Regions from separate parts of the Streptococcus lutetiensis genome, predicted to be linked through region 2. Evidence: predicted binding sites of a transcription regulator. Region 2 holds the regulator's gene; each other region holds the start of a gene.
The links. The regulator NrdR, encoded in region 2, represses ribonucleotide reductase genes. The targets are predictions, from matches to a motif close to ACACNATATATNGTGT.
Positions count from the first base shown of each region.

Region 1: nrdH (glutaredoxin-like protein NrdH) is a predicted target of NrdR. The motif match lies at 2,156-2,171, and genes of this name have one in related genera.
Region 3: DQN23_RS02355 (deoxynucleoside kinase) is a predicted target of NrdR. The motif match lies at 3,278-3,293, and genes of this name have one in related genera.

Region 1 is NZ_LS483403.1:566,516-570,870, forward strand. Features, by position in the region: gene nrdE (class 1b ribonucleoside-diphosphate reductase subunit alpha) at 1-1,760, opposite strand, end outside; gene nrdH (glutaredoxin-like protein NrdH) at 1,831-2,058, opposite strand; gene acnA (aconitate hydratase AcnA) at 2,344-4,355, shown strand, end outside.
Region 2 is NZ_LS483403.1:1,427,238-1,431,592, reverse strand. Features, by position in the region: gene DQN23_RS07200 (response regulator transcription factor) at 1-100, shown strand, start outside; gene DQN23_RS07195 (HAMP domain-containing sensor histidine kinase) at 100-1,569, shown strand; gene nrdR (transcriptional regulator NrdR) at 1,751-2,245, shown strand; gene DQN23_RS07185 (DnaD domain protein) at 2,232-3,383, shown strand; gene dnaI (primosomal protein DnaI) at 3,394-4,296, shown strand.
Region 3 is NZ_LS483403.1:426,051-430,405, forward strand. Features, by position in the region: gene rlmD (23S rRNA (uracil(1939)-C(5))-methyltransferase RlmD) at 1-854, shown strand, start outside; gene DQN23_RS02345 (GNAT family N-acetyltransferase) at 988-1,560, shown strand; gene pnuC (nicotinamide riboside transporter PnuC) at 1,641-2,375, opposite strand; gene DQN23_RS02355 (deoxynucleoside kinase) at 2,382-3,020, opposite strand; partial or broken gene DQN23_RS02360 (nucleoside phosphorylase) at 3,419-4,185, opposite strand.

The sequences.
Region 1 (4,355 bases), 860 kb from region 2:
ATGTATGAAATTGAACCGTTTGGAGCAACGGCAAGACGATTTTGATGGTAAAGTCCGTCTGTCATCACAGCATCGCGAAGCTCAGCCCAATCTTTGCCACTAGGAATAAAGTGCTCAGCGAAGAGTTCTTTGACGCGGTCAGATTTTGGTACAAAATCACCAGTGATGTATTTATCAAAATAACTACCATCAGCGTAGCTTGATTTTTCAAAGTTGGCAAAGGTTTGCTTGCGTTCGCGAGCAATCTGATTAGATTCGACTAAAGTCCAGTAATTGAGCAGCATAAAATAGATATTTGTGAACTCGATAGATTCTGGACTTCCGTAGTGAATGTGGTTTTGGGCAAGATAAGTGTGAAGTCCCATAGCACCAAGTCCGAAAGTATGGGCTTGTTCATTGCCATGTTTGATTGTTGGTACTGCTTCGATTGATGATGTGTCTGATACGAAAGTTAAGGCACGTGTCATGGCTTTGATAGAACGACCGAAATCAGGTGAAGTCATCATATTAACCACATTGGTTGAACCAAGGTTACATGAAATATCTGTTCCCATTTTGACAAATTCTTGGGCGTCGTTGATAATACTTGGTTTTTGGACTTGAAGAACTTCAGAACACAGATTTGACATGATGATTTTGCCATCGATTGGATTAGTGCGGTTAGCGGTGTCAATGTTAATCACGTAGGGATAACCAGACTCTTGTTGGAGTTTTGAAATTTCAGTTTCCAAATCACGCGCTTTAATTTTAGTTTTGACAATGTTGGGATTAGCGACCATTTTGTCGTACTCTGCTGTAATATCGACGTAACTGTATGGCACACCGTACTCACGCTCGACACTATAGGGACTAAAGAGGTACATGTCTTCATTTTTACGAGCTAATTCGTAAAATTTATCAGGGATGGTAATCCCAAGCGAAAGGGTTTTGACGCGTACTTTCTCGTCGGCATTTTCTTTCTTAGTCGATAAAAAGGCCATGATATCTGGGTGGAAAACATCGAGATAAACAGCACCTGCACCTTGACGTTGACCAAGTTGATTTGAGTATGAAAAACTATCTTCAAAGAGTTTCATCACTGGAACAACACCGGACGCTGCGCCTTCATAGCCTTTGATTGGCGCGCCAGCTTCACGCAAGTTTGACAGGCTGATACCGACCCCACCACCGATACGTGACAATTGCAGGGCTGAATTGATAGAACGTCCGATAGCATTCATATCATCTGTTACAGAAATCAAGAAACACGATACAAATTCACCGCGTCGACTTCGTCCAGCATTCAAAAAAGAAGGGGTGGCTGGTTGATAACGTTGATTAATCATCTCAAGTGCTAAATTCTGCGCCAGCTCTTCATTCCCATCAGCAAAATAAAGGGCATTAAAAAGCACACGATCTTCGATACTTTCAAGATATTGGCTGCCGTCATTAGTTTTTAAAGCATACTGTTGGTAAAACTTGTAAGCTGCCATGAAAGATTTGAAACGAAACTTGTGAGTCTGCAAGTCCTTAGACAAGTTTTCAATAAAGTTTGGTGAGTATTTACTGATGAATTCAGCTTCGATGTAATCATTGGCAATTAGATAGTCAATTTTTTCAGTGATGCTTTCAAATGTCATGGTGTTTGGAATGACATTTTCAAGAAAGAAAGCTTTGAGAGCTTCTTTATCTTTATTTAACGGGATTTGACCGTTTACTGGACGGTTGATTTCATTATTAAGGCGAAAGTAAGAGACTTCGCCAAGATTTTTAAGACTCATAAATAAAGTAAGTTACCTAGTTCATAGATTGAGTAAGGTAATTCCTTTCTAATTCAAGATGGAAGAGTAGTTAAATAATTTCTTTTAGTTTATTTGGTTGAAATCCTGAAAAGACAATTTCGCCCGCTTTGATAACTGGAGCGGCTGTAAAACCAAGACTTTTAACGTAATCAATCATATCTGGACATTCATCCATGTTAATTTCTTGGAAATCAGCGCCAGCTTTTTCTAAAAGTTTTTTAGTCATTTTGCATTGCATGCAATTATTTTTTGAAAAAAGTGTAATTTTATTAGCCATTAGGCTTTCCTCCATAAATCGTTATCTTTTTTTAAATTCAATATTTAATTAGAATAGCCAAAATATACCAAAAAAGCAACCAAAAAGGCTTACAAAAACACCATATGTAGTGTTTGATTATTGTAATCGGTACAAAATGTAGTGATACCAAGGTTTGACAGCTTTTTTATTTTCAAGTAACACATCATGTCAGGAAATCTGACACACATCTGTAAATTAATGCTGGCAAAATTTTCTGAATTTTGTATAATTAAAAACAATATCATTATAATCGGGGGTCCGTACATGACAGAGTTCTTATCTAATTTTTTTTTCAAAGAGAATAACTCTTCTTACCTTAATCTTGAAGAAGCCGTTTCTCATTATGGAGGAAATATCAAAAGAATCCCTTACACTATTCGTATATTACTTGAAAGTTTACTCAGAAAGTATGATGGAGTAGATGTTACAAAAAGTCACATTGAAAATTTAGCAACTTACAATCCTAAAAACATCCAAGGCGAAGTGCCATTCAAACCGAGTCGTGTTATCCTACAAGATTTCACTGGTGTACCAGTTGTTGTCGACCTTGCATCAATGCGTGATGCCATCGTTTCAAATGGTGGTGATGCAGATTTAATCAACCCTGAAATTCCAGTTGATTTGGTTATTGACCACAGTGTCCAAGTTGATTTCTTTGGCTGTGATACAGCTTTAGAAGATAACATTAATATGGAATTTAAACGTAACAATGAGCGCTATGAATTTTTGAAATGGGCTGAAAAATCATTCGATAATTACCGTGCTGTTCCACCAGCAACAGGGATTATCCACCAAGTTAATATAGAGTATTTGAGTGATGTTATCATTGAAAAAGATGGCATGCTTTACCCTGATTCAATGTTTGGTACTGATAGTCACGCAACAATGATCAATGGTATCGGTGTGCTTGGCTGGGGTGTCGGAGGTATCGAAGCAGAAGCAGCTATGCTTGGTGAAGCTTCATTCTTCCCAATTCCAGAAGTTATCGGTGTACGTTTGACAGGTAAATTACCTAAGATTGCGACTGCAACTGACTTGGCACTTAAAGTGACACAAGTCCTTCGTCAAGAAAAAGTTGTCGGCAAATTTGTTGAGTATTTCGGTGATGGTCTTTCAAATCTTAGCCTTGCCGAGCGTGCAACTATCGCTAATATGGCTCCTGAATACGGGGCAACATGTGGTTATTTCCCAATCGATGATGAAACGCTTAACTACATGCGTTTGACAAACCGTGATGAAGACCATATCGCATTGACAAAAGAATACGCTAAACGTAACAGTCTTTTCTATGATCCAGAGCATCAAGCTGAATACACTAAAGTTGTTGAGATTGATTTGTCTAGCATCTCACCAAGTATCTCTGGACCAAAACGTCCACAAGATTTGATTGATTTGACACAAGCCAAACAAACTTTCCAAGAAAGCTTGACACGCAAAGCAGGTGTTCAAGGATTTGGTTTGACGGCAGATGAGATTAATAAAACAGCGACTGTTCACCTTGAGGACCAAGATGTAGAAATCAAGACTGGGCATGTGGCAATTGCAGCTATCACATCATGTACGAATACTTCAAATCCTTACGTGCTCATATCAGCCGGTTTGCTTGCCAAGAATGCTGTTGAACGTGGTTTACACGTGGCTCCAACAGTCAAAACATCACTTGCCCCTGGTTCAAAAGTGGTGACAGGTTACCTTCGTAACTCTGGTTTGCAAACTTACCTGGATACACTTGGCTTTAACATTGTTGGTTTTGGTTGTACAACATGTATCGGTAACTCAGGTAGCCTTCGCCCAGAAGTCGCTGAGGCAATTACGGATACCGATTTGTTAGCGTCAGCTGTTTTGTCAGGTAACCGTAACTTTGAAGGACGTGTTAATCCGCTTGTCAAAGCAAACTTTCTTGCTAGCCCACCTCTTGTTGTGGCTTATGCACTCGCTGGAAATACTAACATTGACTTGACAACAGAACCACTTGGTTTTGACCAAAACAATGAGCCAGCCTACCTTAAAGACATCATGCCAACAAACGATGAAGTAGCAAAATACGTTGACCAATTTGTCACACGTGAATTGTTCGAGCACGAGTATGAGCATGTTTTCACTGACAGTGAAAAGTGGAACCAAATTCCAACAGAAGAAAGTAAAATCTATCATTGGAATGAAGCCTCAACATACATCCAAAACCCACCATACTTTGATAACTTGGGTGATGATTTGGCAATCAAGCCACTTAAAAACCTTAAACCATTGGCTAAATTTGGTGATAGTGTCACAAC
Region 2 (4,355 bases):
TGTTTACATCCGTTACCTACGTGGTAAAATTGATATTCCTGGTAAAGAATCATATATCCAAACAGTTCGTGGAATGGGTTATATTATTCGAGAAAAATAATGATAAAGTACTTTAAAAAGTCATTATCTAAAAAAATTTCCTTAACGTCTCTTCAGTGGGTTTTGGTTATTTTATCGGTCTCCAACTTGCTTATTTATTTTGGGGTAACTCAGATATTTCTTGAACGAGACCGTTACAATACCGAACAAGCCACTGAAGTTGTTAGGGAGTTATTGTCTAAAGAAACTTCTCTAACAGAAGAAAAATTATTAGACTTGTTGGAACAGTACAATGCTACAGGCTCACTTGTTGAAGAAGGTAATAAAACTTATATCTTTGATAAGCAGGGTGGTATTGATGACTTGGTTTTTGACAATCAAGATGTGTCTGTTTTTAATAAAAATAAACAATTAGTTTTGACGACCAATAAAGTCTTATCAACAATAAAAATTGGAAAAGTTGGTGAAACGACGCAACATCGTTCATCAGCTTTTAATGGTTTTTATCAAAGTGAAAAAGTTTATTCCAAAGATAGCCGCGAAGTTATCGGCTATGTGACGGTTTACCAAGACCTTACGACCTATTATATGGCGCGTCATGTTTTGGTTCTAATTTTATTGGTTTCTGAACTGATTGAAGCTTGTTTGATTTTTAAAATGTTACTGGTGGTTTCTCATCGTTCTTTAAAACCATTAGGAGAGTTTCAAGCATTCATTGATGATTTGTCTGAAAATCCCAGTGATTTGTCTTTGAGGTCGGATATTAAATCTGGCGATGAGATTGAGAGATTATCAATGAGTTTTGACAATATGTTAGAGCAAATCGAAGGTTATGCAAGACGCCAAACGCGCTTTGTTAGCGATGTGAGTCATGAACTGCGAACACCGATTGCTGTTATTAAAGGACATCTAGGTTTGCTTCAACGTTGGGGTAAAGATGACCCTGAAATATTGTGTGAAAGTCTTGATGCTGCTTACCATGAAGCTGATCGAATGTCGATTATGGTAAATGATATGCTAGATATGGTTCGTGTTCAAGGAAGTTTTGACCTACACAAAGGTGAAATTACTGATTTGAAACAATCTATTGATTTAGTTTTAGGGAATTTTCGAATTTTGTATCCTGATTTTCGTTTCTCTTTGACATCGACGATTGATGATTGTATCTATGCTGAAATTTACAAAGATCATTTTGAACAAGCTATTTTGATTTTAATTGATAATGGCGTTAAATATTCTTCAGGTAGTAGAAATATCCATGTGACTTTGGATGTTTTAGGAGATGATGCGATTGTGAAAGTTCGTGATGAGGGTGAGGGAATCTCACAGGAAGATTTGAATCACATCTTTAAGCGTTTCTATCGCACAGATAAGTCACGTAACCGTGTTTCGACACAAGGTGGGCTTGGAATTGGCTTAGCCATTCTTAAGCAAATCGTAGATGCCTATAACCTTAAAGTTAGCGTCAGTAGTGTAGTTGACGAGGGAACTGAGTTTACTCTAGTTATCCCAAGGGTTATGGCAAAATAACATTAAAAGACAGACTGAGCTCTTTTCTCGGTCTGTTCGTTTTTCTAATGAAGTATGTCATGATATTTTGTTAGAAAAGGGAAAGCGACAACTGAACCGGCTTGGACTGGTATTACTTTCATAATGAGTGAATTTATGTTAAAATTAAGTATTAAAATAATTGGTAAAATGGGGTGTTTGTATGCGTTGTCCAAAATGTAATTATAATAAATCGAGCGTCATCGATAGCCGTCAAGCAGAGGATGGTAATACGATTCGACGACGCCGAGAATGTGAAAATTGTCATGCGCGTTTTACAACCTTTGAACGCGTTGAAGAACTACCCTTGTTAGTCATTAAAAAAGACGGAACGCGTGAACAATTTTCTCGAGAAAAAATCCTAAATGGTATTTTTCAAAGTGCACAAAAACGTCCAGTATCAAGCGATGATATTGAACAAGTGGTATCTCGTATCGAACAAAAAGTTCGTAGTGAATATGAAAGTGAAGTTCCGAGTACTGTGATTGGTAATCTGGTTATGGATGAGTTGGCAGAACTTGATGAAATTACTTATGTTCGCTTTGCCTCAGTTTATAAATCATTTAAAGATGTTGATGAGATTGAGGAACTTTTGCAGCAAATTACGAATCGTGTGCGTAGCAAAAAGAAAAGAAGTAAGCTAAATGAGACCGATTGATGAATTTTCTTATGTCAAAAACAATAAGGTTTTGTTGGATTCTGATAGTCTAAGTCAGCTTTATCATCCTGTTATCGGGAACCATGCTGTGCTTTTGTATGAGTATCTGCTTGCTTTCTTTGATGATGGTATCAAACGTCACAAGTTTAGTGAGATTTTGAATCACTTACAGTTGAGCATGCAAGAAGTCGAGGAAGCTCTGGCTATCTTAACCGCAGTAGACTTACTGGTTTTATATCAAACACGAGATGCTTATGTTTTGAAATTACAACCAGCTTTAAATCGTGAAACGTTCTTAGCTAATGCAATTTACCGTCGTTTATTAGAACAACGGATTGGCGATGTTGCGGTGGCTGAGTTGGATGTGGTTCTGCCTGATGGTGCGCGTGATGTTTCTAAGAAGTTCTCTGATATTTTTTCAGTAGATGAAACTCCAAAAGTGCCTAAGATAGTATCAAAAAACCATTTCGATTTGGACAGTTTTGAGCGTTTGATGTTACGTGATGGTTTGCAATTCAAAGATGAAAAAGCTGATGTAGTTAAGATTTATAGTCTAGCTGATAAATACAACATGAATTGGTTTGACACTTATCAATTGGCAAAAAGTACGGCTATTAATGGCAAGATTTCGCCACAACGAATGACGGTGCAGCTTGAGCAGAAAAAAATGGCTAATAACCAAACCAAAGAGCAATTTGATGCTAAAGAACAAGTGATTATCAGAGAAGCTAAACAAGCTTCTGCCAAGGAGTTTCTTAAAAAAATCAAAGCGCCTCGTCGTGCTGTGGTTACTGAAAGTGAGCGAAAAGTTTTAGAAGAACTAGCAAATATGAGTTTCTTAGATGAAGTTATTAACGTTATGGTTCTTTATACTTTGAACAAAACACAGTCAGCCAATATCAACAAACCTTATATCATGAAGGTTGCAAATGATTTTGCTTACCAAAAAATTACGACAGCTGAAGCGGCTGTTCTTAAGATGCGTAGTTTCACGAAACGAAATAAAGAACACAAAGCTAAAGCGAAATTGACTAAAACTAATGTTCCAGAATGGACAGCAAAAGAATACAAGCATGTTGCGACAGCTGAAGAAAAGGAAAAACTAGAAGAGCTTAGACGTAGCATGTTAGAAGATTAAGGAGTGAGTGATGGAAAAAATCGGACAAACCTTGGCTAAACAGCTTTGCCAAAGTCGAACTGATCTTAATGAATTGACTCAAGCTATTTTAGCGGATAAGGAAATTGCTGATTTTATCACGTCAAATGGCTTGACCCAAGAGCAGATTAATCGTAGCCTCCCTAAGTTTAATCAATTTATGGTCGAACGTGAGAAGTTTCAAAATCAAGAAGCTTCATATGTGGCAAAAGGTTATAAGCCTGCTCTTAGCATGAATGAAGGATATGCCGATGTCATTTATTTAGAGACTCGCGAGTTGGTAGAAGCTAAAAAACGTCAAGATATTAAAAATCGTGTGACTTTGATTGGTTTGCCAACAAGTCTGAAGCATATTTCAACGGATGACATTGACCTTGGCGACCCTAACCGTATTGAGATTTATAATTATTTGAATAATTACATTAAAAATCTTGAGGATAAACCGCAAAAGGGACTTTATGTTTTTGGAACCTTTGGTGTCGGGAAATCTTATTTGATGGCTTATTTGGCAAATCGTCTGTCAGCTAAGTATGGCAAGTCAACAACGCTGCTACATTTTCCAACTTTCTGTGTTGACATTAAGAATGCCATTAATACTGGTACTGTGAAAGAACAGATTGACCAGATTAAGCAGTCTGAGATTCTGGTACTGGATGATATTGGTGCTGAGCAACAAAGTTCTTGGATTCGTGATGATGTGCTCCAAGTGATTCTTCAGTATCGCATGCAAGAAAATCTGCTAACGTTCTTCACTTCTAACCTTGATTTTAAGGGACTTGAAGAACACTTCTCAATCTCACGTTCTGGTGATGAAACTTGGCAAGCCAAACGTGTTATGGAACGTATCCGTTATCTAGCTCGAGAAATTCATCTCCAAGGTGAAAATCGACGTTAATTGTATAAATCATTAAGAGTGATAAATAGATAAAAGAATGTGAAAGGAATTTCGGCGAA
Region 3 (4,355 bases), 790 kb from region 2:
AATTGACGCAAGCGATTATTAATCGTGTGGCAGAATTGCTAGAAAAACATCATGTTCCGATTTATGATGAGCGCAAGGTGGCTGGCATTCGAACAGTAATGATTCGTAAGGCAAAGGCTACTGGACAAGTTCAGATTATCTTTATTACTAGTCGAGAAGTCTTTTTAGCACCGCTTATTAAGCAATTAACAGCTGAATTTGAGGCTATTAAGGGAATTGCTGTCAACTTTAACCGCTCTAAATCAAGTGAGATTTACGGCGGAAAAACAGAGGTTATCTGGGGCGATGCTGATATTTCAGAAGAGGTTTTGGATTATCAATTTAGTCTTTCGCCGCGTGCTTTTTATCAGTTGAATCCTGAGCAAACACAGGTCTTGTATAGTCAAGCTGTGGCTGCACTTGATGTGACAGAAGATGACCATGTTATCGATGCTTATTGTGGTGTCGGAACAATTGGTTTTGCTTTTGCAGGTAAAGTTAAGAGTGTTCGCGGGATGGATATCATTCCTGAAGCAATCGAGGATGCTAAGAAAAATGCACATCGTATGGGCTTTGATAATACTTATTACGAAGCTGGTCGCGCAGAAGATATTATTCCTAAGTGGTATAAGGAAGGTTATCGTGCAGATGCTTTGATTGTTGACCCACCTCGTACGGGTCTTGATGATAAACTCTTGGATACTATTTTGAAATACCAACCTGCTAAGATGGTTTATGTGTCATGTAATACGGCGACTCTGGCTCGTGATTTGGTTAAATTAAGTAAAGTTTACGATGTTCATTACATTCAGTCGGTGGATATGTTTCCTCATACGGCAAGGACAGAAGCAGTTGTCAAGTTGGTCAAGAAATAAGAAATGATGAAACGTAAGGGCTCCCTTATGTTTTTTAATAGCTAAATTTGACAAGTGGTGTTATGTTTATTTTGACACTGGGCTACTTTATCATTATACTTAATTATTGATTATTTTTGGAGGACTTGTAAGAATGGCCATTACGATTCGTTTGGCAAGCTTAGATGATGCAAAATCTCTGCTTGATATTTATCGTTATTATGTTGAAGAAACAGCTATTACTTTTGAATATGATGTGCCAACTTTAGAGGAATTTACGGGGCGTATGCGCTCAATCATGGCTTTTTATCCTTATCTCGTGGCAGAAGAAGATGGCAAGATTCTTGGCTATGATTATGCTTCTAAATTCCATCCTAGAGCTGCTTATGCTTGGTCAGCAGAAGTGACGGTTTATCTGGATAAGGCTGCGCGTGGTAAGGGTGTAGGACGTCAAATATATGGAAAGTTAGAAGATTATCTAACTCAAATGGGCATCCTCAATCTTAACGCTTGTATTGCCTCAACTGATGTTGAAGATGCCTACCTGACAAATGGAAGCGAGAAATTCCATCGAGCACTTGGTTATCAATTGGTTGGAAAATTTCATGATTCGGGTTATAAATTCAACCGTTGGTATGACATGATTTGGATGGAAAAAATACTGGGTGAGCATGGAGCAGACGTTGCACCAGTTAAGTCTATTCATGAGATTACAAAAAAAGCTTAACTTTTATGAGTTAGGCTTTTTATCATGTTTGTTCATGATATCAAAAAACTCTGAGACTACGGTCTCAGAGTTTTTTATTTTTATTCAGCAACGGTTTCTTGGGTAAGACTTTCTTGGCCTTGGCTCTTCTTCCAGATGATAATGCCTACGAAACCTTGTGCCACCATACCTAGGTAACTAAAGGCAACGATTGGGTTTCCGATAGATAGATAAAGGATAAAGCTAAGCAAATCGACAACTAGCCAAATGTAGTAGCCATCGAGGTGTCCTTTTACCTGACGTTGTTGGGCAGTAAAGGAAAGACCATTTGTGATGGCATCTAGGACAATTTTTTGTCCGCCCATCCAGTAAGAAATAAATCCTAAACCAAATGTCCAGAAGAAGACAGCGATAAGCACGTCTTTTAGACTGAATTTTTTATCAACGACTAATTCACCATTGTCATTGCGGCGTTTTTTCCAGTTATAGTGTCCGATAAATTCGGTTGAGAGGTAATAGCAACTTTTGAACATTTCACCATAAACACCTTGAATACCAGCGACTAAGATACCAGCAACATTTTGAACACCATTTGCTTTAAAGGTGTGCTGCCATTGAATCGCTAGTGTCCATGTCCCAATAAAACCAAAGATAGACATGATAATTGAGAGGACATGTAAGATGTTAAGGTCTCCTGAAAAGAGTGTCGGAATCATCCCGTATAGGGTAAATCCGAGAGAGACTAAGAAGGCAAAGATTACGAAAATCTTTTCTTTTAAGTCAAAACGATTCCAAGCGTTGTTAAATGATTCTTTGAGTGAAAGTTCTTTTTTCAAAAAATGTTAATCTCCAATTCCAATTGATTTCATTTCTTGACGGATCATTTTGTACACTTTATCCCAGTCCTCAGGTTTTGTAACATCGAGGTTGTCGGTGTTAATTTTCATTTTTGGACTGTATTGGTAATCTTCATACCATTTTGTGTAGTGCTTGTGAAGGAGTTTGTAGTAATCTGTTAGACCATTTTCGTCATCTGGTTGTTCAAAATCACGTCCACGTTTTTTGATGTTGTACATGATGTGGTCAAAACTACCTTCGAGGTAGATTAGCAAATCAGGGGCTTTTTTAGGAAGTCCGTCAATTTCCTCCATCATGTTGTCTAGCAATTCCAAGTAGATATTATATTCTTGATCGCTGATGCTTCCTTGAAGGGTATTAATGTAAGTAAATAAAGCATCTTCATAGATTGAGCGGTCTAAGACATTGTTGTCTGCTTCGTAAGCTTTTTTGATTGATTTGAAGCGTTTGTTCAAGAAGTAAATTTGTAAAGCAAACCCGTATTTTTCAGGGTCTTCATAGTATTTATCTAAAATTGGGTTATTGTCAACAGGTTCAAAGAATGCTGTTGTGCCAAGTTCTTTGGCTAAGAGAGAAGTGTAGGTAGTTTTTCCGACTCCTATCATTCCTGCTAGAATAATCACGATGGTAATGCACCTCCAATATGCTAATTCAGTAATATTTGTTTAAAAATGTAATGTGTAAAATGTATCTTTGATAGCAATGCTATCTGTCTAGAGTAAGGTTAGTAAATGTATGTTTGGTGAGTTATTATGGTTTGGAAATAGGTGAAACAAGCCCTCCTTTCCCAGTAGAGTATCTATATGTGACAAAATCAAGGCCTTGTATTTATCATAATAAATGATTTAAGCACAATATCTTGTGCCCGGATAAAATAGTAGCACTATATTTTGTGTTTGACAAGAGCGAAAACTTAATTATTTTTGACTAAAAAGTCAAAGATGGCTAAAAATCAGGATTTTAGCGTAAGCAAAAAATTTTTTTAAAAAAACTCAGCTAAAAAAGCTGAGAGTTTTTGAGCTTATTTGAAGACTTGGGTGGCAAAGTGTAAGGCGATACTAGCGATGCGGTCTTTTCTTTCAAGGTCAGCGTCATTTGCAAGGCTACGTGGGTCCCATTTTTCGCTGTCAAGATTGTCGGCGGAATAGAAAAACTGAAAATGATTAATCTGTCTAAAGTTAGCTAGTGCGGCAATAGCAGAGCATTCCATGTCAACAGCGATAGCACCTTGTGCCTTTCTAGCTAGCATTTTGCTTTGTGTTTCACGGTAAATACCATCTGTCGACCAGACTTTGCCTTCAGTATAAGAGATGCTTTGATGACTAAGAAAGTTTTTAAAGCGCTCACGATAAGTTGGATTAAGAGCAATTTCATTAGTAGCAGGGGCATAGTGATAGCTTGTTCCTTCGTCGCGAATAGCAGAGTTTGGAATAATAATCGAGGTTTCTTTAATGCTATTATCAAGGACGCCACAAGTTCCAAAGACAAGGAGATTTCCTGCTTCCATGGCAATGATATCTTCTAAGACAGCAACGCAGCTACTTGCCCCGACGTAGGAGTTAAAAAAGCCGATTTTTTCTCCATGAAAGTCAAGCTCATAAACTGGAATTTCGAGATTAGCCACACTTGTTTTAGCGATCTGACGGTGAGGAACTTCGGCTAAAATTCTAGCAAAGGTTGTTCTTGCAAAGCAGGTCACAACTGTTTTCGGAAAATCTGATAATTTTGCTACGCTATCGCTGGGATTGATGATGGCTCTTTTTCTGGATCAAATTGCGATAGAATCATATTGCATCTCCTTTATAAAGTGTGTCGAAATATTTTTAATATTCTACTTTAATATAGTAGCAAAAGACAAGTTTCTGTGAGAAAAAAGCTGAGGGACTCTTTTTTAGCCTTATCTGAACTTATTTTCAGAAAAATTTCTTAAAAAGGAAGGGGATTCATGGAAATCATGT